Regions from separate parts of the Bradyrhizobium sp. IC4059 genome, predicted to be linked through region 2. Evidence: predicted binding sites of a transcription regulator. Region 2 holds the regulator's gene; each other region holds the start of a gene.
What was found. Region 2 encodes LexA, which represses DNA repair genes until DNA is damaged. Its sites were predicted from a motif close to TGTTCNNNNTGTGTTCNG; they were not measured.
Positions count from the first base shown of each region.

Region 1 (9,652 bases), on a different contig from region 2:
TATTCTGCGAGGTCATCGCCGCGATGAAATCGTTCTGGGCCTGCACGGTGTCGGCGGCCTCGATCGTAAACAGCGGTTGACCTTGCTTCAGCGTCTCGCCGGGCTTGGCGAGCAGCTTGGTGACACGGCCTGCATAGGGCGAGAACACCGGCGTCGAACGATCCTCGTCGACCGCGACCTTGCCCTCGGTGACATACTCGGCCCGGAAGCTCCTGGCGGCGACCGGCTCGATCGTCAGCGTCGCCCATTCGGACGGTGTCGGCGTGAAGGTCTGCGCATTCCTGCGCGACTGGCTGGAGATCTCGGAGTGCTTCTTTGCCTTCGGGCCCGAAGAGAACAAGCCGTACGCTCCGACACCGGCGCCGGCGAGGGCTAGTAAAACTACGGATGCGATCACCCGTTGTTTTGCAATCACGTGCAATCGCTTGGTAATCTCAACTGCCATGGGGCCCGGTCGTGTCTGCGACGATCTCGGCAAATGATTGCCTCATCGCTCGCGCTAATAGTGCCGAATTGGGATTTCAAACAACCTAAAAAACGCGTCGGCCCTTTCCGTCTGCGTTAAAATTTTGCGACATGTCAGCTTCATGTCAGCTTCGGCCCGGCCATTGTGCCGGATGACTGCCGAGCGGCATCGCCCGACGGCTCCATTGCGCCGGCGTCTTCGACAGCCGAGCGGAATGCTGCACCGCCTTCAACGTGCCGAAGCCAAATTGCATGTGCTCTATGAACGCAGCATGTACGGCCTGTCCCGGGACATCGGGGGTATTCAATCCGCCCTCGAGCCGACCGAGATTCCTCAGCCAGAATGTCGGCGGGGCTCTGCATCGCTGCTTCTCTCCCCGCTCATTTGCTGTACTTTTCGCGACCGTGTCATGATCGCAGAAAGGATTGCAATGGCCGCCATCGATCCCCTCATCGCAGGTGCCGTGTTCATCGCGACGGCGGCCACCGACGCCGTCTATGTCATGTTCACTTCGGCCGTGATCGCGCGCAAGCGCATCCCTGCGGCGAACTGGAGCGCGGTCTGGTACCTGCTCTCCTCTTATGCCGTGATCAGCTACACCGAGAACGCCTTCTACGTTGCCTTTGCCGCAATCGGCTCCTGGGCCGGCGCCTATGCTTCGTTGACCTTCCTGCACCGCCCGCCCGGCGGCCCGCCGGTGGGAGCGGCGCCGGAGTGAAGTCTCTCTGCGTCATTGCGAGGAGCCCTTGCGACGAAGCAATCCAGGATCCTTCCGCGGATGCATTTCTGGATTGCTTCGCGGAGCCTGTCATCGGGCCGCGCTTTGCGCGGACCCGGTGGCTCGCAATGACGACGTGGAGCTCTTCTGGGCGCCTCGCGAAACAGCTACACTCGCAGCACCAACAAAAAGGAGCCAACAATGGATCTCGGTCTCAAAGGCAAGAACGCGGTCGTGCTCGGCGGCACGCGTGGCATCGGGCGGGCGATTGCGGCGACGCTGGCCGGCGAAGGCGCCAATGTCGCGGTGTGCGCGCGAAACGCCGATCAGGTTGCGGCCACCGTCGCGGAGCTGAAGGCGGGCGGCATCCGCGCCACCGGCGGCCCCGTCGACGTCACCGACGGCGCGGCGCTGAAAAGCTGGATCGAGACGGCTGCGCAAGAGCTCGGCGGCATCAACATGCTGTTCTCCAATGCCGGCGCAATGGCGCAAGGGCACGATCCCGCATCCTGGGAGCAGAACTTTCGGCTCGATGTGCTCGGCGCCGTGCACGCCTTCGACGCCGCCCGACCGTTCCTCGAGACAAGCGGCGCCGGCAGCGGCGATGCGGCCTTCGTGATCATCTCGTCGATCTCCGCGGCGCAGGCGGACACGGCCAGCTCCTACGGCCCGATCAAGGCCGCGCTGATCCACATGGCCAAGGGACTGGCGCGGCAATACGCGAAGAAGAAGATCCGCGTGAATGTCGTGTCGCCCGGCACCGTCTATTTCAAAGGCGGCGTCTGGGAGATGATCGAGAAGAACATGCCGGAGCGGTACCAGGACGCGATGAAGCGCAACCCGACCGGCCGCATGGCAACGCCGCAGGACATCGCGAGCGCGGCGGTGTTTCTGGCCAGCCCGGTGTCGGGATTCACGACGGGTTCGAATTTCGTCGTGGACGGCGCGATTTCGAACAGGGTGAATTTTTGAGGGCAGCTTGCCGAGCTCTCTCTCCTCCGTCATGGCCGGGCTTGACCGGCCATCCACGCACTGCTGCGCACTCCGAAAGACGTGGATGCCCGGGTCAAGCCCGGGCATGACGACTGAGAATGAGGCGCAATCATCGCAATAAACGTCGGCAGTAGCCCGCGCTCGCTCAATGAAAATCCCGCGACGGCGGCAGGATGCGGACGTTGCGGGGGTGGCGGATTTTTTGTGCCGGCATATCCGTGAGCGCGCGGGGGTCTTCGTTGAGCGGCTCGACCACGGTGGCGCCTGCGGGCAGCGGATGCTTGCGGCCGAGCGCATCGTTGGCGAGGCCGACCAGATCGTGCGAGCGGTCGATCATGCGCTGGGCGATGAGATGCGTCACCTTTTCGGGGCTGCTCTGGATGTAGCCTTCGACCAGGATGAGGCGCGCGCCCATCACTTCTTTCCGGTACTGCTCCATGATCTTGGGCCAGACCACGACATTGGCGATGCCGGTTTCGTCCTCCAGCGTCATGAACACGACGCCGCTGGCGCTGCCCGGCCGCTGCCGCACCAGGACCACACCGGCGCAGCGGACGCGGCGCCGCTCGTTCTCATGGCTGATCTCCTTGCAGGCCACGATGCGCTCGCGCGTAAACATCTCGCGCAGGAATTCCATCGGATGGCCCTTCAGCGACAGCCGGATGGTCTGGTAGTCCGCGACCACCTGCTCGGCGCGCGGCATCACCGGAAGCGGTTTTGCGCCTTCGTCCGGCTGCTCGCGCGCGGTCGCCGCCTCGAACAGCGGCAGCGGCACGTCGTCGGGCAGCCGCCGCACCTGCCACAGCGCTTCGCGGCGGTCGAGCCCGAGCGAGCGGAACGCATCGGCATCCGCCAAGAGGATCAGCGCGCGCTTGGGCAGACCGGTGTCGCGGGCGAAATCCTCCAGCGACGTGAAGGGACGACGGTTACGCGCGGCGACGATGCGGTCGGCCCAATCGGGTACTCTCTCCACACCGTCATTCCGGGGCGACGCGTCAGCGTCGAGCCCGGAATCCATTCCTCCGCCAGGCGTATGCGGCGCGATGGATTCCGGGTTCGCGCTACGCGCGCCCCGGAATGACAGCTGAGAGCGTTTCAGCCTCTCTTCATCCTCGTCCAGCCAGTGGAATCCATCGATCTGGCGAAAGCCGAGGCGCACGGCGCAGAATTTGCCGCTTCCCTCCTCCAGTGTGTTCTGCGCAAAGCTGTAGGACACGTCGATGTCGCGCACCTCGACGCCGTTCTTGCGGGCGTCGCTGACGATCTGCGCCGGCGCATAAAAGCCCATCGGTTGCGAATTCAACAGACCGCAGCAGAAGGCGTCGGGATGGTAGTGTTTCAGCCACGACGAAATGTAGACCAGCTGTGCAAAGCTCGCGGCATGGCTCTCCGGAAAGCCGTAGGAGCCAAATCCCTTGATCTGGTCAAAGCAGCTTTTGGCGAAGTTGGGATCGTAGCCGCGCGCCACCATGTTGCCGATCAGCTTCTCCTCATATTGGCCGATGGTGCCGACATTGCGGAAGGTCGCCATCGAGCGGCGCAGGCCGTTGGCTTCCTCGGAGGTGAAATGCGCGGCCTCGATCGCAATGCGCATCGCCTGCTCCTGGAACAGCGGGACACCGAGCGTCTTGTGCAGCACCTTGTAGAGTTCGTCCTTGTCGCCATGCTCCGGCGACGGAGACGGATAGCTCACCTTTTCCAGCCCGTTCCGCCGCCGCAAATAAGGATGCACCATGTCGCCCTGGATCGGCCCGGGGCGCACGATCGCGACCTCGATGACGAGATCGTAGAAGGTGCGCGGCTTCAGCCGCGGCAGCATGTTCATCTGGGCGCGGCTCTCGACCTGGAACACGCCGAGCGATTCCCCGCGGCACAGCATGTCGTAAACCCTGGGGTCGTCCTGCGGGACGCTCGCCAGCATAAAACGCTCGCCCTTGTGCTGGTCGATCAGATCGAAACATTTCCTGATGCAGGTCAGCATGCCCAGCGCCAGCACGTCGACCTTCATCATGCTCAGTGCATCGACGTCATCTTTGTCCCATTCGATGAAGGTGCGGTCGTCCATCGCGGCATTGCCGATCGGCACATAGGTGTCGAGCCGGTCCTGGGTCAGCACATAGCCGCCGACATGCTGGGACAGATGGCGCGGGAATTCGATCAACTCGGTCGCAAGCTCGACCGCGAGGTTGATCATGGGATTGCTGGGATCGAGCCCGGCCTGCCGGACCTGCATGTCGTTGAGGCCCTTGCCCCAGCTGCCCCAAACGGTGTCGGCGAGCGCGGCGGTGACGTCCTCGGTCAGGCCGAGCGCCTTGCCGACGTCGCGGATGGCGCTGCGCGGGCGATAATGAATGACGGTGGCGATGATCGCGGCGCGGTGGCGGCCGTAGCGGCGATAGACATATTGCATCACCTCCTCGCGGCGCGAATGCTCGAAATCGACGTCGATGTCGGGCGGCTCCAGCCGCTCCTTGGAGATGAAGCGCTCGAACAAGAGGTCCACCTTGGTCGGGTCGACCGAGGTGATACCGAGCACGTAGCACACGGCCGAGTTCGCCGCCGAGCCGCGGCCCTGGCACAAAATGTTCTGGCTGCGCGCGTAGTGGACGATATCGTGCACGGTGAGAAAGTAATGCGCGTATTTCAGCTCGGCGATCAGCGCGAGCTCCTTCTTCAGGGTCGCGCGCAGCTTGTCGTCGATCTTGCCGCCGAAATATTTGTCGACGCCCGCCCAGGTCAGGTCCTCCAGATGCCCCTGCGCGGTCTTGCCCGGCGGTACCGGCTCGTCGGGATATTGATACTTCAGCTGATCGAGCGAGAACTCGATTGCGTCCGCAAAGCGCATGGTCTGCGCAATCGCCTCGGGAAAATCGCGGAACAGCCGCGCCATTTCACGCGGCGTCTTCAGGAAGCGCTCGGCATTGGCCTCTAACTTCCGCCCAATCGCCTCGATCGTGGTCTTTTCCCGGATGCAGGTCAGCACGTCCTGGAGCGGACGGCGGCGGGGATCGTGATACAGCACCTCATTGGTTGCGAGCAGCGGCACCTTTGCCTTTGCGGCGAGATCATCGAGCCGCAAGAGGCGACGCTTGTCATCGCCGCGATAGAGCAGGCTCGCCGCCAGCCACACGCCCTCGGCACGGCTCGCCTTCAGCTTTGCGAGGACATCCAGCGCCCGCGCCAGCTCGAGACGATGCGGCAGCGTCAACACCAGGAGCTGGCCTTCCGAGAATTCCAGGAGATCGTCAAGCCTGAGATGACACTCGCCCTTTTCGATCCGCGTGATGTCATCGCCACGCTTGCCCCTCGTCAGGAGCTGGCACAGCCGGCCATAGGCCGCGCGATCGCGTGGATAGACCAGGATGTCGGGCGTGCCGTCAATGAAGACGATGCGAGCGCCGATCAACAGTTTCGGCTTGTGCAGCACCTCGTCATTGTCAAGCTCCTGGTAGGCGCGCACCACGCCGGCAAGCGTGTTGTGGTCGGCAATGCCGATCGCGGGAATCCCGAGCTTGCTCGCCTGATGCACATAGGCGCGCGGATCCGAGCCGCCGCGCAGGAAGGAGAAGTTTGTGGTGATGCCGATCTCGGCATAGCTAAGGGTATTCATGCGAAGAGACCGTGCACATACCAGCCGGGAGACGCCGGCTTGCCGTCACCGTCGAACACCTCGCCTTCATAGAGACCGTCGCGAAAGATCCAGAAGCGCAGGCCTTCGGCATCCTCGATGCGGAAATAATCCCGCGTCAGGTGCTTGCCGTCCTGCCGCCACCATTCCATCGCGATGCGCTCGGGCCCCTCGACCCGCACCACCGCATGCAGTGCCCGCCGCCAGGTGAATTGATGCGGCGGGCCATCGGGCACGGTCGCGAACGGCACCTTGATCGGCTCCGGCTTGTCGAACAGCCGCAAGGGACGCAGCGGCGGCTCGCTCGCGACGCGCGTCGGCCATTCGGCCTGCATGGCAGCAGCGAGATGATGCTGCGCCGATGCGGCCAGCACCGCGCTTTCGGGGATATGGGTATCCTGCGGCAGGTGCACGACGACACGCCTGCCGCCGATCCGCGCGGCGATGCGGTCGATCAGCGCCGCGAGTTCGTCATTGTCGTGGACATGGGCATCGAGATCGCGCTGCTCCTGCACCACGATCTCGGTGCGGCTCGCCGACAACCGCACCATGTCGAAGCCGAAACCGGGATCGAGGGGATCGGCGAGGGCATCGAGCCGCTCGCGGAACAAGCGGTCGACCACGGCGCTTCGCGTCACCGGACGCCCGGTCTCGACCGTAATCGTACGCACCACACCATCGGTGCGGAAGAACGCCGCTTCAAGCCGCCGCGCGCCTTTGCCCTGCTTCTCCATGGATGCGATCAACGTGTCGGCGAGCCGCGACAGCGTCATCGCGATCATGGTGTCGGTTGCGATCGGCTCGGCAAAGCGCTTCTCGACGATGTAATCGGGCAGCGGTTTGCGCGGGCTGATCGGCGCATCACCCTGCCCCAGCGCATGGGCGAGCAGCGTGGAGAAGCGCGCGCCGAACCGCGCCGTGATCTCGGAGGCGCTGCGCGAGGCGACGTCGCCGATGGTCTTCAGCCCGGCACGGCGCAGGCCGGTGGTGATGGCTTCACCCGCACCGAGCGCGGAGACTGGAAACGACCTGATCGCCTCCGCCTCGCCGCCATCGGCCACAATGGTGCCGGATACCTGCCGCGTCAGCGTGCGGGCGCAGACCGAGGTGCCCGCGATCGCCGCGCTGACGGCAAAGCCTTGCCGGTCGAGCGCCCGGACCAATGTCCGCAACAGCGCGGCCTCGCCGCCGAACAGATGCGCGCAACCGGTGATGTCCAGGAACAGCCCGTGCGGTGGATCGAGCGCCACCAGCGGCGTGAAGCGGTCGCACCAATCGGCGATGTCGCTGAGCGTCTTCGTATCGGCCACGGTATCGGCGTCGAACACACGCAAATCCGGGCACATCGCCCGCGCATTGGCCAGCGGTTGGCCGATATACAGGCCGAGGCGCTCGGCGGCCTCGTCCAGCGCATGGATCACCAGCGCATTGTTGTCCTTGATGACGACAATGCTCGGCTCATGGTTGGTTTTACCCAGCCCGGCGCTGCCAAGGAACCGCTGGATCCTGTCGATGGGCAGGCGCGGCAGCCACAGGCTGAGGATACGTCGACGGTTCACTGAACTGGCACTCATCACAATTCCATTCCATGATCCACCGGCCGCAGGGGCCATGACGATTGCGCAAGAGCTCGGCATCGAACACCGGCGCGCCCCAGGCACTCCACACCGAGCCCGGCGGCGAAGGCGCCGCACGCAGCATCCATCGTGTCTCCGCGGTCGAGGGCAGCGGCTGCGCGGCCATCCGCAGCAAGAGGCCGGTCACGCCCGAGCCTTGCGCGGCCAGCGTCAGCTTGCGGCTCGCCACCAGATCGAACTGCCTGGTCTCGCCCCAGAGCTCGAGCACGACGGCGCCCAGCGCATCGCAGGCGAGCGCGTCGGCCGAGGTGCGTAGCGCGCTCTCGACATCGGCGGCGCGCACCATCACCACACAGCGCGGATCGAGGCCGAGCTCGGATAGCCCGCTCATCGACAGCGCGCCGGTTTCGAGCTCCGAAAAATCCTGCCGCACCCACAATAGCGGCCGGCGTGCGCTCACGCGTCCCGCAAGGCCCATGACAAACCCCGTCGCGGCCGCGCCCTGTCGCCCCTCGCAAAACACCTCGTGGATCGCCGCGCGCGCGAGCCCGCCCTTCAGCGCGGCGTCGGCCGCGCCATGGCCGAGTACGATGCGATCGCGCGGATGCACGACTTCCGCCGTCTCGATGCGCTCGATCTGGCCGCGCAGGATCGCAAGCGCGCTCATACGTGCGCCGCTCATGCTCGCCGCTCCTCAGAGGTGATTGCCGATGGCTCTCAAAAAGAGAACCAGCGGCTGGCTCATTTGTTCATGATATGTTCTAATATAAAGCTAACGGCGCCGGCAGAGTCAATCGAATTGGCGCATCCAAAGATTCATGAGCGGAATCAAAGAGATTCAAACATGGACGTACAACGCAAGCTGGAGATTCTGGCGGATGCCGCCAAATACGACGCATCCTGCGCCTCCAGCGGCACCGAGAAGCGGGATTCCAGCGACGGCAAGGGCATGGGCTCGACCGCGCCGGGCATGGGCATCTGCCATTCCTACGCGCCGGACGGACGCTGCATCTCCCTGCTCAAGGTGCTGCTGACCAACGCCTGCAATTACGATTGCCTCTATTGCGTCAACCGCGCCTCCTCGAACGTCCCACGCGCCCGCTTCACCATCGACGAATTGGTCAAGCTCACGCTCGACTTCTACCGGCGCAATTACATCGAGGGCCTGTTCCTCTCCTCCGGCATCATCCGCAGCCCTGATTACACGATGGAGCAAGTGGTGAGCGTCGCGCGAAAACTGCGCGAGGAGCATCATTTCCGCGGCTACATCCATCTGAAGACCATTCCCGAGGCCGACGACGCGCTGATCGCCGAGGCCGGCAAATATGCCGATCGTCTTTCGATCAACATCGAGATGCCTGAGGAGACGAGCCTGCAGCAATTCGCGCCGGAGAAGGACGTGCGGGCGATCCGCCGCACCATGGGCAGGCTGCGGCTGAAGCTGGACGAGGCCGAGGAGAGCCGCAGCGCCAAGACGAAGGCCAAACCGCAGCGCTTCGCGCCCGCCGGACAAAGTACGCAGATGATCGTCGGCGCAGATAGCGCCTCCGATCACACCATTCTCCACACCAGCGCCAATCTCTACGGCGCCTACCGGCTGCGGCGCGTCTATTACTCCGCCTTCAGCCCGATCCCCGATGCCAGCCGCGCGCTGCCCCTGCGCGCGCCGCCGCTGCTGCGCGAGCACCGGCTCTACCAGGCCGACTGGCTGATGCGGTTCTACGGCTTCGATGTCGGCGAGATCGTCGACGACAGCGCGATGCTGCCGCTCGACATCGATCCCAAGCTGGCCTGGGCGCTGCGCCACCGCGACCGCTTCCCGCTCGACGTCAACCGCGCCAGCCGCGAGGAGCTGCTGCGCGTTCCGGGCTTCGGCACCAGGACGGTCGAACGCATCCTCGCAACGCGGCGCACCACCACGATCCGCCTCGCCGATCTCGCGCGGCTGCATGTGCCCCGCAACAAGGCGCTGCCGTTCATCGTCCTCAGCGATCACCGTCCCTCACCGCATCGTCTCGATGCCGCCGGGTTGATCGAACGGTTCAAGCCGAAAGCAACGCAACTGGGATTTGGCTTCTGATGCAGTACATCATGCTCGACACCGAAACCGATTTCGACGGCTGGCGCAAAGCCGCGCGCAGCCTCGTGCTCCATCACGTGCCGCCCGGCGCGGTCACCTGGACCGTGCAGGGCCGCGAAGCGGACTTGTTCGCACCGCCCGCGCCCTCTCCGATCCTCGAGATGAACGAGGGCACCTTCAACGTACCAGG
Region 1 covers NZ_JADYVH010000001.1:910,262-919,913, reverse strand. The annotation lists gene I6F12_RS04240 (efflux RND transporter periplasmic adaptor subunit) at 1-445, opposite strand, end outside; partial or broken gene I6F12_RS04235 (CoA transferase) at 591-806, opposite strand; gene I6F12_RS04230 (hypothetical protein) at 897-1,184, shown strand; gene I6F12_RS04225 (SDR family oxidoreductase) at 1,386-2,156, shown strand; gene I6F12_RS04220 (error-prone DNA polymerase) at 2,323-5,787, opposite strand; gene I6F12_RS04215 (DNA polymerase Y family protein) at 5,784-7,379, opposite strand; gene I6F12_RS04210 (DNA repair protein) at 7,276-8,064, opposite strand; gene I6F12_RS04205 (putative DNA modification/repair radical SAM protein) at 8,227-9,462, shown strand; gene I6F12_RS04200 (UdgX family uracil-DNA binding protein) at 9,462-9,652, shown strand, end outside.
Region 1: I6F12_RS04205 (putative DNA modification/repair radical SAM protein) is a predicted target of LexA. The motif match lies at 8,129-8,146, and genes of this name have one in related genera.

Region 2 (9,652 bases):
GGCCGGCCGCTCGCGGGAAGCGTCGGCCCCGGCGAAGCCGTGCGGATCTTCACCGGCGGCGTCGTTCCCGACGGCGCCGATGCCGTCGTGATCCAGGAGGACACGGCTGCCGACGGCAAACATGTGACGATCAAGGAAGCCGCCATTTTCGGCCGGCACATCCGCCCTGCAGGCGTCGACTTCCGCGAAGGCGACGTGCTGCTGCGCAAGGGAATCCGCCTCACCGAGCGCGATCTCGCCCTTGCCGCCGGAATGAATCATCCGCATCTCGCCATCATCCGCCGCCCGAGGGTTGCCGTTCTCGCCACCGGCGACGAGCTCGTGATGCCGGGCACCACGCCTGGTCGCGGCCAGATCGTCTATTCCAACGGCTATGCCCTGCATGCGCTCGCCCGCAGCGAGGGCGCCGAGACCATCGACCTCGGAATTGCCGCCGATACACTGGAGGCGACGTCCGCCGGCATCCGCCGCGCGCGCGAGAGCGGCGCCGACATCCTGATCACGACCGGCGGTGCCTCGGTCGGCGACCACGACCTGATCCAGCAGGCGCTCAAGGGCGAAGGCATCGCGATGGCGTTCTGGAAGATCGCGATCCGGCCGGGCAAGCCGATGATGCACGGTCGGATAGGCGCGATGCGCGTGATTGGCCTGCCCGGCAATCCCGTGTCGTCCTACGTGTGCGCCTTCCTGTTCATGGTCCCCTTGATTCGCGCCCTGTCGGGCCGTTCAGCGATTCATCATCGGCGCGAGCGCGCCGTGCTGGGCCGCGATCTCGCCGCCAACGACCAGCGCGAGGACTATCTGCGTGCGCGGCTGGAGGAGCGCGACGACGGCACGCGCGTCGCCCTTCCGGTCAGCCATCAGGACTCCTCCCTTCTTGCGAATCTCGCTGCGGCACAGGTACTTCTGGTGCGCGCACCGTTCGCGCCGAAGGCCGAGGCCGGCACGCCTTGCGAGGTGCTCCGGCTGCCCGTCTGAGCCGCCCAGCCACACGCATTCCGCGAGCTTGGCCGCGTTCACCATAAATTAAGCAGTTGCGGAACACATATCGAACATATAGTGTCCGTTCATGATTTGTTTCGAGGATGTAGCGGCTTAGTGCCGGCTTCATCGTGTCGGAATCGAACGACATCAACCGGGGGACTTTGGTCGAGATGTTGACGCGCAAACAATACGAGCTTCTGCGATTCATCAGCGAACGTCTGAAGGAAAGCGGCGTGCCGCCGTCCTTCGACGAGATGAAGGATGCGCTCGACCTGCGCTCGAAGTCAGGCATCCATCGCCTGATCACTGCGCTCGAGGAGCGCGGCTTCATTCGCCGCCTGCCCAACCGCGCCCGTGCCATCGAGGTGATCAAGCTGCCCGAGCTCCAGGCCGCCGCCGGCAATCGCCGTGGCTTCACCCCGAGCGTGATCGAGGGCAATCTCGGCAAGGTGCGCGCGAGCTCCAGCCCGCCTGCGGACGAGGGCGAGCGCCCCGTCGCGGTGCCCGTGATGGGCCGCATCGCCGCCGGCACGCCGATCGAGGCGCTGCAGACCCGCAGCCATACCATCAGCGTGCCGCCGGACATGCTCGGCTCGGGCGAGCACTACGCGCTCGAAGTGCGCGGCGATTCGATGGTCGAGGCCGGCATCCTCGACGGCGACATGGCGCTGATCCAGCGCAACGAGACCGCAAATACCGGCGACATCGTGGTGGCATTGATCGACGACGAGGAGGCCACGCTCAAGCGCTTCCGCCGCCGCGGCGCCTCGATCGCGCTCGAGCCCGCCAATGCCGCCTACGAGGTCCGCATTCTTCCGCCGAACCGCGTGAAGATCCAGGGCAAGCTGATCGGGCTTTACCGGAAGTACTGATACGGGAAACATCAAGCGCCGCGCGCGTTTCGATCGGCATCGGCGATCCAGGATCGGAGCGGATACTTGTCCGCTCCGGCTGGACGGTTTCTCTGGTTCTGCGCCGGCTGTCCGGTCCATCTTCCCGCGCGACATTCCCCCGCGCAGGCGCGCAGCCATTTCTGCTTCGCCGGTAGAGTTGTGCCGGCAGTGCTGATAGCTCCGGCCGAATGCAAGGACGCGAGGTTTGTTCCTATCGAATCCGGGAAAGATAATGTGATCGCGCGCTGCGGACGCGAGCCGCAGATTTGCCCATAACCGAGCAGAGCGTTGTATGCTTCCACTCTGATAGAGGCCTGCGCCTCGAAAGAGACGCGGGTCGCTATCCCAGCATGAGGAGCACCCGATGTGTGACTACAGCCTGCATGCCGTCGCGACGCGCCCCGCCGAAGTCGGCGAGACGATCGTCACGACAACCTTCCGCGGCACCTCGACGCGCGGTTTCGCTTCCGAAGCCGATCCCTCCGTCGCGGTCTGTCTGCTGCCGGGGACGGAGCTCGCTTTCGCCGACAACGTCCGCTACGACAACCGCTGGATCTGGACGCGCACCGTGAACTCTCGCGTCGGCAAGTTCGGCAAGATCGACCCGCACATTCCCGATCGCCATCATGACGCGATCGAATTCCCCGACGGCAAATACGTGCTGGTGACGCAGCTCGTCGAAGGCCAGCGCGCGACCGTGCTGCAATTGCCGGTGACGCAGCCAGCCCCCGAGCGCGAGCACAAGCCGCAGATCGTCGCCGACACGCGGCCCACGATCACGCGCCTGCCGATCGGCTGACGCCCTTCGGCCGACAGGCCGAGCCCGGGATTGAAATTGCCGTCGCCGGCTGAGGCCGGCGAGCCCGGTGAGTTTGTGTTTCAGGACATTCGATCGGCGAGCCCACCGCCGCGCCTCGTCGTCGCACGAAGTTTGGGCCGTGCTGCCCGCATTTTGAACGTCCGCTCCGCAGCCAAATGACCGATGCTGTCGTGGTTTGAGGCGGCGGACACGCTCGATGAAGACCTTCATTCGCGTCGTTGAACTTTGGGTACCCGACCGGACGCGCAGGCGGCTGGAATTCGGCGGCGGCCTCTACGACGATGGGCTGTCCGCGTTCAAAGCCGTCAGCGAAGAGCTGCACTTCGGATATGACGAGGGACTTCCCGGCAAGGCCTGGGCCTGTGGCCACCCCGTCATCCTCACGAAATTCGCCAACTCCTATTTCAAGCGGACCGATCAGGCCGCTGCGGCCGGCCTCACCTGCGGCGTGGCGGTGCCGGTGTTCGCGGGCGAATTCCTGCAAGCCGTGCTGGTGCTGTTCTGTGGCGACGACGAGGCGCACGTCGGCGCGATCGAACTCTGGCACAACGATCCTGATCTCTCGCATGAGATGGGGCTCGTCGATGGCTATTACGGCACCGCGGACATGTTCGAATTCAACTCCCGCCACACCAGATTTCCGCGCGGCTTCGGCCTGCCCGGACGCACCTGGAAGGCGGGCCTGCCGCTGATCATCAAGGACTTGCACGACGCCAAGAGTTTCCTGCGCTGGGAGGACGCCGCCAAGGTCGGGATCAATCTCGGCGTCGGCGTGCCCTACCGAACCGGTACCGACCAGACCTGGGTTCTGACATTCCTCTCCGCGCAGGCAACGCCGATTGCACGACGCTTCGAGATCTGGGTCCCGAACGAGGACCGTTCGGCGCTGGTCTTTCGCGCCGGCGATTGCAGCGCGCAGACCGACCTCGCCGCACGCTATGCGGCGCAGTCCATCGCCAGGGGCGAAGGCAGCATTGGCGGCGCCTGGGCCGCCGGCATGCCCGCGCTCAACGACGATCTCACCCGTGACGGCTCGATCGCCGGCTCCGAAGCCTGCGCAGCCGGGCTGAGCCGAATGGTGGCCCTGCCGGTCATCGGCAACGGAAGGCTTGACGCCGTGCTGGCCTGGTATTTGTGATCCGCGTCAATCGTCGGCCTGCAAGTCGGCCTCCGATGGCGTTGCGTCCCGGTTGCGGGGCACGGCCGCCTTCGGCACGAGGCTGCCGTCGAAATCTCCCTCGCCGGCGCCGGCCGGCAGCCAGGGACGGCTTGCTCCCCTCGTCCTCACCGCCTGCACCGAAAAGCCCTCGCCGCGTCTCGTCAGAGCCAGTGCGCCCTGACTGGCAAGACCCGCCCGATCGACCACCATCGCCGCGCAATCGGGTGGCGCAGGCCGCGCCGTCACCACCAGCGCGGCGCGGCTGCAATCATCGGCCAGCGCGTCGATACGCGTCGCCAACGCGATCAGTCGTCCGTCCGCGAGCGGCGCCACGCAGCCGGTCTCGTCACACGACACCCCACTCGCCAACGAGGCGTTGCCGGCATCGCGCGGATCGGCATCGGCAGCCAACCACTCCTTCAGCAGGAAGCTGTCCTTGCTGGCGCGGATCACCTGCAAGCGCCCATCCCCGCCCCGGATCGCGACGCTCGCGCCATCCCCGGCAATCAGGATATCGGGCTGCCGCACCGACAGTCCCCAGAGGATCGCTGCCAGCAGCACCAGGGCGCCGGACCAGCGCAAGGGCGTGCGCAACAGGCCCATCACGATGAGCCCGAGGCTCGCTGCGATCAGCGGCGCGATCCCGAAGGCGGGAATGCGGCCGACGGCGCCCGGCAGGGCCGCCACCCAGCGCGCGACCAGGACCATCCACTCGATGCCGATCCCCATCAACCACCAGAACACGCCGTCGAGCCCGAAGGGCGCCGCGAGCAGCCCCAACAGCCCGGCCGGCATCACCAGCGCCGAGACCACCGGCATGGCGCCGAGATTGGCGAGCACGCCGTATGGGGTCACGCGATGGAAGTGGAAGGCGGCGTACGGCGTGGTCGCGAGCCCCGCGATCAGCGAGGCCAGGAACAGCATCGCGATCTCGCGGCCGCCCCACAACGCGATCCGCGCCGTCGCGGAATGATCGGGCGAGGCGAGCAGGTTCGGCATGCCGATCTGCACCAGCGCCACCAGCCCGAGCGTTGCCGCAAACGACATCTGGAAGCTTGGATGCACCAACGCCTCCGGCGCGACCGCAAGCACGATCAGCGCGGCAACCGCCAGCGTGCGGAAGGTGATGGCGCGGCGGTCGACCATCACTGCGATCAGCACCACCGCCGTCATGAAGAACGATCTTTGCGTCGCAACCTCCGCGCCCGACAGCAACAGGTAGAACGCGGCCGCGACCAGCGCCGCGGCGGCCGACCATTTCTTGATGGCAGAGCCGGCCGCCAGCCCCGGGATCAAGGCCAGCAGCGCGCGCACCGCGAAGAAGACGACGCCGGCGACGACCGCCATGTGATAGCCGGAGATCGACAGCACATGGCCGAGTCCCGAGACGAACATGGCATCGTTCACGGGCGCGGTGATCGCATCGCGCCGCCCCGTGAGCAGCGCCGTCGCAATCGCGCGGTTATCGCCTTCGAGCGTTGCGCGGATGCGCGCATCGATCGCATCGCGCAGGCCCTGCATGAAGGCCGCGTAGCGCAGCCGCAGGCCGCCAGCATCCGGCGGCGTGGACGCCGTGATCGCGCCCATCACGAAGCCGGAGGCGCCGATGCCCTGGAAGAACATGTCGCGCGAGAAATCATAGCTGCCGGGGCGCACCGGCGAGATCGGCGGGAGCAGCCGCGCCTTCAGCTGCACGAAGCTGCCAACCTCAGGCGCCGTGCCCTTGCGCACCGAGAGGCGGACGCGCTCGAGCTTGACGTCGCTGCGCTGCGCCTCCATCGCGCTGACGCGCAGCACGAAACGGTCGGTGCGCTCGCGGATGTCGCGCGCTTCCACGAAGCCCGACAGCGACACCGAATAGAGCGGTTTTGCCAAAACGGTGTGCGCGATACGCGCGGTCTTCCAGGTCGCCACGGCAAAACCAGCCGCGACCGCCGCGAGCATGATGGCGGGCGCAAACAGCCGGCTCCGCCGGAGCAGCACCGCGCCGAGCATCAGCGCGATGGCTGTGGCGGCAACCACCCACAGCACCGGCTCATGATCGGCGGCGAAATAAAGCGCAATGCCGCCGCCGAAGGCGACCGGCACCCACGGCAACAGCCGGCCAGGCCCGGCCTCGCCCCGAGCCCATTGGCGCAGCGTCTCGATGATCGCCGGCCAGATGCCGAGGCCCGCTGGCGCCAAGCCGCCGGCCGGGGCGGCGCGGCCGACCGGCCACGTCCCGGCAACTCCCTGGGACCGTCCTGGCCGGCCCGGCTCCGCCATTCCCCTGCACCTTACGATACGCGACGGCTGCGGAGGCTACCGGACCGTGCGGCTGCACGAATAGCGGTACGGATCGGGAACAGGCGAAGAGCGCCCTACTTTTCTCCGGGCTGGCGCCCGTTGCTAGATCAGCGGCGCCTGCGAGGAGGCGTGGTGATTGACGATCTTCCACTCGCCGTCCTCGCGGATGATGACCCAGCTCATCTTGACGACGAGATCATCCCGCTCGCCCGCGAGACCGAACGTGATGGTCGCGGCCATGTTGATCAGATCAGGGCCGGCCTGCGCGGCGTGCACATCGGAGAACGCGGCGCTTGGCCTGCGCCAGCGCGGCAGGCCGTTGAAGTATTCGGCGACGCCGTCCCGGCCGCGATAGAGCTTCGGGTTGGAGCCGAAGAAGAATGCGTCCTTCGCATAGAGCGAGGACAGCGCGGCCGCATCGAGCGTCGCGAAGCCGGCGCACCATTTCGCGATGATGGCGGAAACGATGGCGTCGGCCTCGCTGCTCATGTCCTGCTCAGCCCTTCTCAACCCTTGGCGACTTCCTTCGCGAACGTGTCGCGCAGACCGATCGTGCGCGAGAACACCGGCTTGCCGGGCGTCGAGTCCTTGTCACGCACGAAATAGCCCTGGCGCTCGAACTGCATCGGCTCGGTCGAATTGCTCTCCGCAACGGACGCCTCGACCCGCGCATCGGCGAGGATCTCCAGCGAGTTCGGGTTGAGATCGGTCGCGAAGTTCGAGGCATCCGGGCTCGGATTGGCGAACAGCTGGTTGTAGATGCGGATCTCCGCCGGCTTGGAGGCCGCCGCCGGCAGCCAGTGCATGGTCGCCTTGACCTTGCGGCCGTCGGGCGCGTTGCCACCCTTGGTCGCGGGATCATAGGTGCAGCGCAGCTCCACCACCTCACCCTTGTCGTTCTTGATCACGCCGGTACACTTGACGAAATAGGCATAGCGCAGCCGCACCTCGTTGCCAGGCGACAGGCGGAAGAACTTCTTCGGCGGGTTCTCCATGAAGTCGTCCTGCTCGATATAGAGCTCACGGCCGAACGTGATCTTCCGCGTGCCGGCCGAGGGATCGTCGGGATGATTGATCGCCTCGAGCTCCTCGGTCTGCCCTTCCGGATAATTCTCGATCACCACCTTGAGCGGCTTCAAGACCGCCATGCGCCGCTGCGCCGTGCGGTTCAGCTCCTCGCGGATGCAGAACTCCAGCATGCCCACATCGACCACGCTGTTGGCTTTGGCGACGCCGATGCGCTTGACGAACTCGCGAAGTGCAGCCGGCGGCACGCCGCGGCGACGCATGCCCGCCATGGTCGGCATGCGCGGATCGTCCCAGCCCGCGACATGGCCGTCGCGGACGAGCTGGGTCAGCACGCGCTTGGACAGCAGCGTATAGGTGAGATTCAGCCGCGCGAATTCGTACTGATGCGGCTGTGAGGGCACCGGCAGCTTCTCGATGAACCAGTCGTAGAGCGGTCGGTGGTCCTCGAACTCCAGCGTGCAGATCGAATGCGTGATGCCTTCGATGGCATCCGACTGGCCGTGGGCATAGTCGTAGCTCGGGTAGATGCACCATGCGTTGCCGGTGCGCGGATGGTGCGCATGCAGGATGCGGTACAGCACTGGGTCGCGCAGATTGATGTTGCCCGCGGCCATGTCGATCTTGGCCCGCAGCACGCGCGCGCCGTTGGGGAATTCGCCCGCCTTCATGCGGCGGAACAGATCGAGGTTCTCCTCCACGGAGCGTTCGCGGAACGGCGAATTCTTGCCGGGCTCGGTCAACGTGCCGCGCGAGAGGCGGATCTCCTCCTGGGTCTGGTCGTCGACATAAGCGAGGCCGTCGCGGATCAGCTGCTCCGCCCATTCGTACAGGCGGTCGAAATAGTCCGAGGCGAAGAACAGGTTCTTGCCCCAGTCAAAGCCGAGCCAGCGCACGTCGGCCTGGATTGAATCGATATATTCCTGCTCTTCCTTGACCGGGTTGGTGTCGTCGAAGCGCAGGTGGCAGCGGCCCGGAAACTCCTGGGCGACGCCGAAGTTGAGTGCGATCGACTTGGCGTGGCCGATATGCAAGTAGCCGTTCGGCTCCGGCGGGAACCGGGTCACGATCTCCTTGTATTTGCCCTGATCGAGGTCGGCCTGGATGATGTCACGAATGAAATCGCGCCCAACCTCAGCTGCCACCGGTTCTGTCATTACGAAAATCCTGTAGGGAAATCAGCGGTTCTTCTGCCAAATTCGCGTGGCCGCGCCAAGAGCATAAGCAAGGCCTGCCGGGTCCGCCGTCGCCCTTTAGTTATGTCCCGTTCCTGCTATACACCACCGCCTCCAATGCATAGGCCCTGCCAAGAATGTCCGATTCCGTCGTCACGCGCTTCGCTCCCTCGCCGACCGGCTTCCTCCATATCGGGGGCGCCCGCACGGCGCTGTTCAACTGGCTCTATGCCAAGAAGCACGGCGGCAAGATGCTGCTGCGGATCGAGGATACCGATCGGGAACGCTCCACGGAGGCGGCGATCGGCGCCATCCTCGACGGGCTGAAGTGGCTCGAGCTCGGCTGGGACGGCGAGGTCATCTACCAGTTCGCCCGCGCCGCCCGGCACCGCGAGGTTGCCGAGCAGCTGCTCGCCGATGGCAAGGCCTACCGCTGCTACGCCACCGCCGAAGAGCTCGCCGCCATGCGCGAGAAGGCGCGCAGCGAGGGGCGCACCCGCCTCTATGACGGCATGTGGCGCGACCGCGACGCGGCGACGGCGCCGAGCGACGTCAAGCCCACCATCCGCCTGCGCGCGCCGCAGACCGGCGAGACCGTGATCGAGGACCAGGTCCAGGGCCGCGTGGTGTGGCAAAACGAGAACCTCGACGATCTCGTCCTGCTGCGCGGCGACGGCAACCCGACCTACATGCTCGCCGTGGTGGTCGACGACCACGACATGGGCGTCACCCATGTGATCCGCGGCGACGACCACCTGATCAACGCCGCCCGCCAGAAGCAGATCTACGATGCGATGGGCTGGGCGCTGCCCAGCATGTCCCATATCCCGCTGATCCACGGCCCGGACGGCTCGAAACTCTCCAAGCGGCACGGCGCGCTCGGCGTCGATGCCTACCGCGCGATGGGGTACCTGCCGGCTGCGCTGCGCAACTACTTGGTCCGGCTCGGCTGGAGCCACGGCGACCAGGAGATCTTCTCGACCGAGGAGATGATCGACGCGTTCGATCTCGGCAGCGTCGGCCGCGCCGCCGCCCGCTTCGATTTCGCCAAGCTGGAAAACCTCAACGGCCACTACATCCGCCACGCCGACGATCAATCGCTCGTGAAGATGTTCGAGGACGTGCTCGACCACGTCGTGCCGAGCCGCGACGAGATCAAGGCCAAGTTAAACGACACCACGCGCGCGCAGCTGCTCAAGGCCATGCCGGCGCTCAAGGAGCGCGCCAAGACATTGATCGAGCTGATCGACGGCGCCCATTTCATCTTCGCCGACCGGCCGCTGGCGCCGGATCCCAAGGCGCAGGCGCT
Region 2 covers NZ_JADYVH010000005.1:172,945-182,596, forward strand. The annotation lists gene glp (gephyrin-like molybdotransferase Glp) at 1-978, shown strand, start outside; gene lexA (transcriptional repressor LexA) at 1,155-1,856, shown strand; gene I6F12_RS17395 (hypothetical protein) at 2,242-2,676, shown strand; gene I6F12_RS17400 (GAF domain-containing protein) at 2,894-3,835, shown strand; gene I6F12_RS17405 (ComEC/Rec2 family competence protein) at 3,842-6,121, opposite strand; gene I6F12_RS17410 (SgcJ/EcaC family oxidoreductase) at 6,245-6,631, opposite strand; gene I6F12_RS17415 (glutamine--tRNA ligase/YqeY domain fusion protein) at 6,649-8,325, opposite strand; gene gltX (glutamate--tRNA ligase) at 8,481-9,652, shown strand, end outside.

Region 3 (9,652 bases), on a different contig from region 2:
GATGCCCTGCTGCGACTGGATCGCCGACAGCGCGGCGAGGCGATCGCGGTACAGTGCGGCGCGCTCGAATTCGAGCTCGTTCGAGGCCTTCTCCATTTCGCCGGCGAGCTCCTGCTTCACCGCATGGCTCTTGCCGGAGAGGAAGTCGCTGGCCTCGCGCACCAGCGTCGAATAGCCGCCGAAATCGATCTCCCGGGTGCAGGGTCCGGCGCAGCGGCGGATCTGGTGGAGCAGGCAGGGCCGGGTGCGGCTCTCGAAGAAGGAATCGGTGCAGGAGCGGATCAAGAACGCGCGCTGCAGCGCCGTGATGGTGCGGTTGACCGCGCCGGCGGAGGCAAACGGGCCGAAATAGCGCCCGGGCCGGGTCTGCGCACCGCGATGTTTCAGGATCTGCGGCGCCCAATGGTCGCCGGTGATCAGGATGTAGGGGAACGACTTGTCGTCGCGAAGCTGCACGTTGAAGCGCGGCCGCAGCTGCTTGATTAGGTTGGCTTCCAGCAGCAGCGCCTCGGTCTCGGTCGTGGTCGAGACGATCTCCACCGTGACGGTGGCCGCGATCATGCGCAGGATGCGGGCCGGCAGCGGCGCACTCTGGCGCGCATAACTGGACAGGCGCTTTTTGACGTTCTTGGCCTTGCCGACATAGAGCACGTCGGCGTTCGCATTGAGCATACGATAGACGCCAGGCGAGGTCGGTGCGAGGCGGACCGCGCGCTCGATCGCCTCGTGACCGGTCGCGAGCGGGCCTTCGCCGACGGCGCCGCTCTCTTCCAGGATGTCCGGCAGCAGGGCATCGTCCTCGTCATCGCCCCCTGCCGCCGCGGGATCTACGTCCGGCCCGGCCAGCCGCTCGGGCGGCGTGTCGCTCGCAGCCGGCGGCGCCTTGCGCGCGCGGTCGTCCGGATTGTCGGGGGAATCGTGAACCATGGGACGAATTTAGGCGCTGGGGGGACTGATTTGAAGTTCCGGCCATGCGGCACGCACAGAGGATGGCGGGCAGCTCCCGGTAACGCTTCCTTAAGTCTGTTAAGCGGGCGGTAACCCGGCTTAACAGCCCTTTAACTTAAAACTCTCGATAAATCCTACGCGAAAAGCTCTTGGTTCCGTAACCATGCGGTTTTGCTCGCGCGGCGGCGCGGGCATCGCTCGGGTTGCGACAGTGGCGTTGGAGTGAGTGATGAAGAGGCTCGTTGTGGGCGCAGCCGCGTTGGTTGCGGCCGGCTGGACAGCTTCGGCAGAGGCCGCCGATCTCCAATACGGGCAGCGCGCGCCCTATACCGTCAATCAGCCGCTCAATGCCTATAGCTGGGCGGGTCCCTATCTCGGCGGCAATATCGGCTATGAATGGGGCTCGGTCGACAACAACCCCACCAAGCCGTCCGGCTTCGTCGGCGGTGTGCAGGCCGGCTACAATTTCCAGAACGGCCCGTGGGTGTTCGGCGTCGAGGGCGACATCCAGGCCGCCGGCGCCGACGACACGTTCGCGCCGTGGAAGTTCTCCAATCCGTGGTTCGGCACCCTGCGCGGCCGCGCCGGCTATGCGTTCAACAACGTGCTGTTCTACGGCACCGCCGGTCTCGCCTTCGGCGAGCTGCGCGCGCAGACCTTCGGCTGGTCGGAGTCGCACACCACCGCGGGCTGGACCATCGGCGCCGGTGCAGAAGTCGGCCTCGCGCCGAACTGGAGCGCCAAGCTCGAATATCTCTACATCGATCTGTCGACCAGCCAGTTCGCAATCACGGGCGTGTCAAACGGCTATAGCGCCAACGTTGTCCGCGCAGGCGTGAACTATCGCTTCTGACATTCAAAGAAGAAAATACCGGACCAGCCTCCCGGCCGCTCGCGGCCGGGATTTTTTTTCGCCAGGCTTGCTAGGAGAGGATCACCAGATTGACCGCCTTCGGTCCCTTCCCCTTCTTGTCCGGTTCGACTTCGAAAGTAATACGCTGTCCTTCGGCAAGGTCCTTCAGTCCCGCCCGCTCCACAGCAGTGATGTGAACGAAGACATCGCGACCGCCGTCGTCAGGCTTGATGAAGCCGTAGCCGCGCTCGCCGTTGAAGAACTTGACCGTTCCCGTCATGGCCATCGGGAAACTCCCCCTCATTGCTCCTCCGTCGCGACGCAGACTCACGTCGCGACATGACCGGGCCTTACGGAGCCCGGGAGCTGGCCATCCTTGGACGGACCTGATCGGTCCGGCGGGATCTTTCTTAGGGCCTTCACTCCGCCGCAACCATTCGCGGAAGCGGAACGTAAAGCCAGTCACGGAAATAGCATAATACGGTTCTTTGCAGATTGACTACCGGTCCTGCATATTTTTCCCAAGAATGCCGGAGTGTTACGGCTTGGCGTCAATGCTTGGCGCTAAGGCTTGGGCACCTCCAGCCGGAATCTGGCAGCACCGCCCTGGCCGAGCGGTATTTCCAGCTCCGGCAGAATGGTCTTGAGCTCGCCGTGCAGCGTGTAGGGCGGGTTGACGATCAGGAGACCGGTGGAGGTGAGGGCGGCGCTGTCGGCTTGCGGCGCGACGCTGAATTCGAGGCGCAGGCATTTTCCAGGCGGCTTTGCTGCCGCTGCGAGCCGCGCCACGGCTTGTGCCAGCGTGTCGGTGGCGCGCCGGTTCTTGGCGGGATACCAGATTACGTAGATACCGGTCGGCCATTTCGCGAACGCTGCCGAGAAGGCTTCGCCGAGCCGCTCGAACTCGTCCTTGGCCTCGAAGGGCGGATCGATCAGCACGAGGCCACGCCGCTCCTTCGGCGGCACGAAGGCCGGCAGCGCCACCCAGCCGTCGAGATCGACCACGCGGGCCTGCTCGTCGCGGCGCAGCGCATCGATCAGCGCTTTGCGGGCCTTCGGCTCGAGCTCGCAGGCGACGAGCCGGTCCTGCGGCCTGAGCAGGCCGCGCGCGATCAACGGCGAGCCCGGATAGGCCTTGAGCTCCCCCTTTGGGTTGAAGGCGCGGACGATGTCGAGATAAGGCTTCGTCAGCGCTGCGCTCTCGTTCGACAGGCGCGCCTGCAGCAGCCGCGCGATGCCGGTCAGCCATTCGCCGCCGCGGCGCGCCTCGTCGCTGTTGAGATCGTAGAGGCCGGCGCCGGCGTGGGTGTCGATGACGCGGAACGCTGCCGGCTTGTCCTGCAGATAAGTGAGGATGCGCGCCAGCACGATGTGCTTGATGACATCGGCGAAGCTGCCGGCGTGGAAGGCGTGGCGGTAGTTCATGGCGGAGAGTTACGACATCGCGCGCCGAAAGTAACTGCTGTCATTCCGGGGCGGTGCGCAGCACCGAACCCGGAATCCATTGCGCCGCGGGCTATGCTGGTCGATGGATTCCGGGTTCGCGCTTTGCGCGTCCCGGAATGACGATCTGAGACGTCGGCCTCAACCGCCCCTGATCGGCGGCATCGTCACCTGGTCGCGGCGGCAGGCGCGGCGCTCGATCTCGTCGCAGGCGCGAAATTGCAGGTCCTTGCTGAGGCAGATGCGGACCTCGGACAGCCGTGTCCGGTTGCAGGTGACCGAGACGGCGGCATTGCTGAGACCCGGATTGGCCTTGATGAAGGCCTCCTCGACCTCCGCCGGCGCGACGGTCTTGGCCTGCGCCAGATCGAGATATTCGGGCGGGATCTTGATCGCAGCGCGCGCCTTGCGGATCATCTCGAAATAGCCGCGGCCCTCCAGCCCGGAGCAGGTGCCGTGCTTGTTCCATTCGTTGAAGATCAGGCCCGGCGCCGGCATCAAATCGAGCATCGAGGAGACGATGTTGCGGTTCAGCCGCGGCGCCGGGCGCTGGCAATACTCCGGAAAACCGTTCTCGTATTGCGGCCACAGCCCATGTACCACGAAGGCGTAGGGCCGTCCGCCGCATTGCATCTGGGACCGGCCGCCGCGTTCGGCTGCTTCCTCGCAGAACGAGGGCGACCACGATAGCGCCAGCACATAGAAATCGAACTCGCCCGGGGCGTTCTGCCGCTTGTCCTGTGCCTTCGCACCGCCGGCGAGGCTAGCCAACCCCGCAGCAAGAGTGAGCGAGATCATCAAACGGGACAACGAACGCAATCTGGAGTAAAACATGGCAACGCCCCTCAACTAGACTGTGCACACAGCCTAGCAGGCGATGGGAACATTTCAAGAACAAAATTGGAGCTGTCGTCGGCCGGCTGATCAGCCCAGCCAGCCGCTGCTGGAATCAGGGCTTGGCGGCGCGGCACGCCGGGTTATAGGCCCAGTTGCGATCCACCCCGACGACGCACCATTCGACGCCGTTGCCGTAGGAGGCGAAGCCGCCATCCTCGATGATCGAGAAATGCACCTTGCGCGGCTTGCCGTCATTGAGCATGGCCTCGCCGGTGCAATAGCGGCGCGGAATGTTGTCGGACTGCCAGGGCCGGAACGCGGTTTCGCGAACGGCGGAGAAGCCGGTGATCTGCAACGAAGAATTCCAGAACTTGGATTCCTTTTCGGCGAATTCGTGCACGATCCTCGGCAGAGCCCAGTCGCAAGGGGCGACGGCGCCGTCATAGCGCGGCCCGCTCAGCCAGAAATTCAGCTCCAGCGGATTGGCGGCCCTGGCCTCGCCGAGTGACAATGCTCCGAACATGAGGCCGAGCACGGCGGCGAAACGGAGCGATTTCTCGAAGGGGGCGCGCATGATCAATCCGGGCAGCTAAGGTCTTGCGAAGGCCGGACGGTGCCGCGAAGGTTGGGGGAGGTCAAGTGCAGCGCGGCAACACTTCGCAAGGACTTGACCAAGTGTCGCGGCCAACAGGGGTTCGGTTCTTTTCACGTGCGTCGCGGCACCGTAAACTGGCGCCAGCCAATTGGAGTGACGGGAATGCGAATCATTGCGGCCGCGGGCCTTCTTGCCAGCCTGGTTGTCTCAGGCATGATGGCGAGCCAGTCGGCGCGCGCCGATTACGTGCCGCCGTTCAAGGGCAACGACACCGGCGGCATCATCGCCTATTCGATGGCGACCCGGGTCGATGCGCGCCAGGTCGCGGTCGATCATTGCGCCCGCTACGGCAAGGTGGCGAAATTCCTGGCCGTGCAGGGCTATGAGGGCGGCTACATCTCGTTCTCGTGCCGCTGGGTGCCTTATGGCGCCGCCGACCGGCCGATCCGCACGCTGTACTGAGCGCTGTCGCAAGGCCGTACTTCTCTATAGCCGGGAGCTTCCCTCATGACGCGCAAACTTGCTTTGCTCGGCTCAATGCTTTGCCTCGCATTGTCGGCAGGCAGCGCCGGCGCCGACGAACTGCCGCTGCGCAAGGCAGGTCTTTGGGAGATGAAGCTGGTCACATCGGGCTCGCCCGTGCCCGAGATGACCATGCAGCACTGCACCGATGAGACCGTCGACAAGGAGATGAGCAACAACGTCTCCCCGATGGCCAAGCAGATCTGCGCCAAGCAGGAGATCAAGAAGACCGCGACCGGCTATGTCAGCGATTCCGAGTGCAGCGTCGCCGGCGTCAGCACGACCTCGCATGCCGAGATCACCGGAGACTTCAACTCGGCCTACACAGTGAAGACGACCTCACACGCCAAAGGCGGCGTTGCTGGTGCGGCGGGGCGCGATAGCACGACGACGCTGCAAGCCAAGTGGCTCGGGGCCTGCAAGCCGGATCAGAAGCCCGGTGACATCGTCATGCCCGGCGGCTTCAAGATGAACACGCGCGACATGGACAAGCTGAAGGCGCTGCTGCCGAAGTAGGTGTGCTCTTTCCCTCTCCCCTTGTGGGAGAGGGTGGATCGCCGCAAAGCGGCGAGACGGGTGAGGGGTTTCTCTCCGCGAATTCAATGAGACTTGGACGCGCGGAGAGATACCCCTCATCCGGCGCTTCGCGCCCTTCTCCCGCAAGGGGAGAAGGGAAAACCGCACCTACACCGGTATCCGCACGCTCGCCCTCAATCCTCCCATCGGGCTGTCACCGAGCGTGATGTCGCCGCCGTGCGAGCGGGCGATGTCGCGGGCAATAGCGAGCCCCAGGCCGGTGCCGCCTTCGTCCTGGTTGCGGGCGTTGTCCAGCCGCAGGAACGGCTTGAATACCTCTTCGCGCAAGTGGGCGGGAATGCCGGGGCCGTCATCGTCGACGGTGACGGTCAAATAACGGTGATCGCGTTGGCCGGTGATGGCGATGTTCTTGCCGTAGCGCGCTGCGTTGGTGACGAGGTTGGCGAGGCAGCGCTTGAACGAAGCCGGCTTCACCGTCACCACGGGCAGGCCGTTGAAGGCGACGGTCGCGGTATGGCCGTGACGCTCGGCATCGCTGCGCAGCTCCTCGAGCGCCTGCGCCATGTCGGTCGGCTGCGACTGCTCGCCGGAATCGCCGCGGGCGAACGCAAGGTAATCCTCCAGCATCATCGACATTTCGTCGACGTCCTTGCGCATGCCTTCGAGCTCGGGACTGTCTCCGATCAGTGCCAGCTCGAGCTTGAAGCGGGTCAGGATGGTGCGCAGATCGTGGCTGACGCCGGCGAGCATCGCGGTGCGCTGCTCCATCGTGCGCTCGATGCGCGACTTCATCTCCAGGAAGGCGACCGCCGCGCGCCGCACCTCGCGCGCGCCGCGCGGGCGGAAATTCGGCGCCTCGCGGCCCTTGCCGAAGCTCTCGGCGGCATCGGCAAGGCGCAGGATCGGCTTGATCTGGTTGCGCAGGAACAGCACCGCGACGATCAACAGGATCGAGGACGTGCCGACCATCCAGAACAGGAAGATCTCCGAGTTCGAGGCATAGGCGGCGCTGCGCTGCGCGAACACGCGCATCACGGCGTCGTCGAGCTGGATGCGGATCTCGACCAGGTTGGAGCGGCCGACCGTGTCGATCCAGAACGAGCGGCCGATCTGGCGGCCGAGCTGCACCGACAGCGTCTGGTCGAGCAGCGAGAAGAACGGTTTTGGTCCCGGCGGCGGCATGTCGCCGGCAGGCAGGAAATCGACGACGAGGCCGAGTCGCTGCTGCGCGATGCGGCGGATCTCGGTGCGGTCCTTGTCCTGCGGATAGCCCTTGTAGACGTCGATCAGCGCGGCGATGTCCTGCACCACCGCGGCCGACAGGCGGCGCGTCACCGTGTTCCAGTGCCGCTCCATGAACACGAAAGCGACGACCGATTGCAGCACCACCATCGGTACGATCATGATGAGGAGCGCGCGGGCGTAGAGGCCGGTCGGCATCCAGCCCTTGAACGCGTTGCCCATCCAGCCGTTCGCGGCGGAGACGCGGCCGGCGGCGCTCTTCAGAAGCGTCAGGCCGGTATCGATCGTGCTCATCTGGCGCGCTTCACTGCGGTTCAGGGCGAGGCCACCAGGCGGTAGCCGATGCCGCGCACCGCCTGCAGGAACAGCGGATTGGCGGGATCGGTCTCGATCTTGCGCCGGAGGCGGTTGATCTGCACGTCGACGGCGCGCTCGTTGACGGTGCCATTGCCGGTCAGCGCGCTGCGCGGCACGGTCTCGCCCGGCGTCTCCGCGAGAATCCGCAGCATCTCGCGCTCGCGGTCGGTGAGGTGGATGACCTCCTCGCCCTGGCGCAATTCGCCGCGTTCGAGATGGTAGACATAGGGGCCGAAGGCGATCTTCTCGATCGTCGTGGCCTGCGGCGGCGGCGCGGCGCGCTTGAGGATGTTGTTGATGCGCAGCGCCAGCTCGCGCGGTTCGAACGGTTTTGCGACGTAATCGTCGGCGCCGATCTGCAGGCCCTCGATGCGGGCTTCCGCCTCGTGGCGCGCCGTCAGCATCACGATCGGCACCGACGACGAGGTGCGGATGAAGCGGGCGAGGTCGAAGCCGGTCTCGCCGGGCATCATGACGTCGAGGATCAGGAGATCGAAATGCAGGCCCATCAGCTTCGAGCGCGCATCACCGGCGCTCGCCGCGGTGGTGACGCGGTAGCCTTCACTTGCAAGAAAGCGCGAGAGCAGGTCGCGGATGCGGCGGTCGTCGTCGACCAGCAAGAGATGCGGGGCATCGTCGGCCGGTTGCACCGGCGGGCGGGCGAGCGTGGCTGCGAGCGGCACGGTCACTCCTTGGCGTCTTGTTTGACGGAAGCGAAGATCGTCTCCAGCACCTTGTCCGGATCGTCGCGGTCGATCATCGCGCGCAGGAAGCGCTTGACCGTCTCGGCATCCTGCGGACCCATCTCCGCGAGCGCCCTGGTGATCCGCGTGGTCTGCAGCCCGGCGAGCTTCTGCACCAGCGCCTCGCCCTTCGGCGTCGCGTAGAGCAGGCGCTGGCGACGATCGTTGTCGCCGGTCTTCTGCACGATATAACCCTCGTCCAGGAGCTGCTTCAGCACCCGGCCGAGCGACTGTTTGGTGATGCGCAGGACGTCGAGCAGGTCGGCGACCTTGAGCCCGGGATAGCGGTAGACGAAATGCATGACCCGGTGATGGGCCCGGCCGAAGCCGAACGCCTCCAGCTCCTGGTCGGGATCGCCGACGAAATCGCGATAGGCGAAGAACAGCAGCTCGATGATATCCCAGCGCAAATTGCCTCCATCGCCTGCGGCCGGCCGGGGCGCGGCAGCGTCTTGAGAAGGAGTCGCGAAATTTATGTCAGGCATATTGACGTATCTTGGGTTCAATGTTACAAAACGATCGACCCGCACGAAATTTTAGATCGTTTCGCGCCGGGTGGCATCGGAGCAGGACGGCCGGAGAGAGCCGGACAGGCGGCGACGGCCGAAGCAGATCTACCGTGCGATTGTCGAGCGGCATTTCGGCAAAACATACTGGACTTCCGCCTTCCGCAAAAGCATGTCCTCGATGACATGCTGGCTGCGGAAACCGGCCGTAACATGGCTGGCGGCGGTCCGGCCAGAAACCAATCAAGCCAGCCGGGCCCGAACGGGCAGGCGGGCGCGAGAAACAGCGCCGCCACCGGCAGCGGGAGGCAAGGACATGAGCATGATATTCGACATCCAGCCCGCATCCAATCCGACGCCCGAGAAGGACCGCGTCGCCAAGCTGGTGGATCCCGGCTTCGGGCGGGTCTTCACCGATCACATGGCAATCGTCCGCTACAACCAGGCCAAGGGCGGCTGGTACGAGGCGAAAATCGAGGCGCGCGCCAACTTCCAGCTCGATCCCGCCGGCGCGGTCCTGCACTACGCCCAGGAGATCTTCGAAGGCCTGAAGGCCTACAAGCGCGACGACGGCGGGGTGAACCTGTTCCGTCCCGACGCCAATGCGCGCCGCTTCAAGGACTCGGCCGATCGCATGGCGATGGCGCAGCTGCCCGAAGACGTCTTCATCGAGGCGGTCGAGCAGGTCGTGCGCATCGACCGCGCCTGGATGCCGGGCGGCGAGGGCAGCCTTTACCTGCGGCCGTTCATGATCGCGAGCGAGACCTTCCTCGGCGTCAAGCCATCGTCCGAATACATCTTTGCGGTGATCGCCTCGCCGGTCGGCTCCTACTTCAAGGGCGGGCCCGCGCCGGTCTCGATCTGGGTGTCGGAGAACTACACGCGCGCCGCGATCGGCGGTACCGGCGCGGTCAAATGCGGCGGCAATTATGCCGCGAGCCTGCGCGCCCAGGCCGAAGCGATCCAGCACGGCTGCGACCAGGTCGTCTTCCTCGACGCGGTCGAGCGCCGCTACATCGAGGAGCTCGGCGGCATGAACGTATTCTTCGTGTTTGAGGACGGCTCGCTG
Region 3 covers NZ_JADYVH010000007.1:433,389-443,040, forward strand. The annotation lists gene uvrC (excinuclease ABC subunit UvrC) at 1-927, opposite strand, end outside; gene I6F12_RS24025 (outer membrane protein) at 1,178-1,801, shown strand; gene I6F12_RS24030 (cold-shock protein) at 1,872-2,087, opposite strand; gene rlmJ (23S rRNA (adenine(2030)-N(6))-methyltransferase RlmJ) at 2,366-3,226, opposite strand; gene I6F12_RS24040 (ribonuclease T2) at 3,386-4,078, opposite strand; gene I6F12_RS24045 (hypothetical protein) at 4,194-4,655, opposite strand; gene I6F12_RS24050 (hypothetical protein) at 4,839-5,138, shown strand; gene I6F12_RS24055 (DUF3617 family protein) at 5,184-5,714, shown strand; gene I6F12_RS24060 (ATP-binding protein) at 5,883-7,271, opposite strand; gene I6F12_RS24065 (response regulator transcription factor) at 7,292-8,023, opposite strand; gene I6F12_RS24070 (MarR family transcriptional regulator) at 8,020-8,562, opposite strand; gene I6F12_RS24075 (branched-chain amino acid aminotransferase) at 8,900-9,652, shown strand, end outside.
Region 3: I6F12_RS24040 (ribonuclease T2) is a predicted target of LexA. The motif match lies at 4,124-4,141, and genes of this name have one in related genera.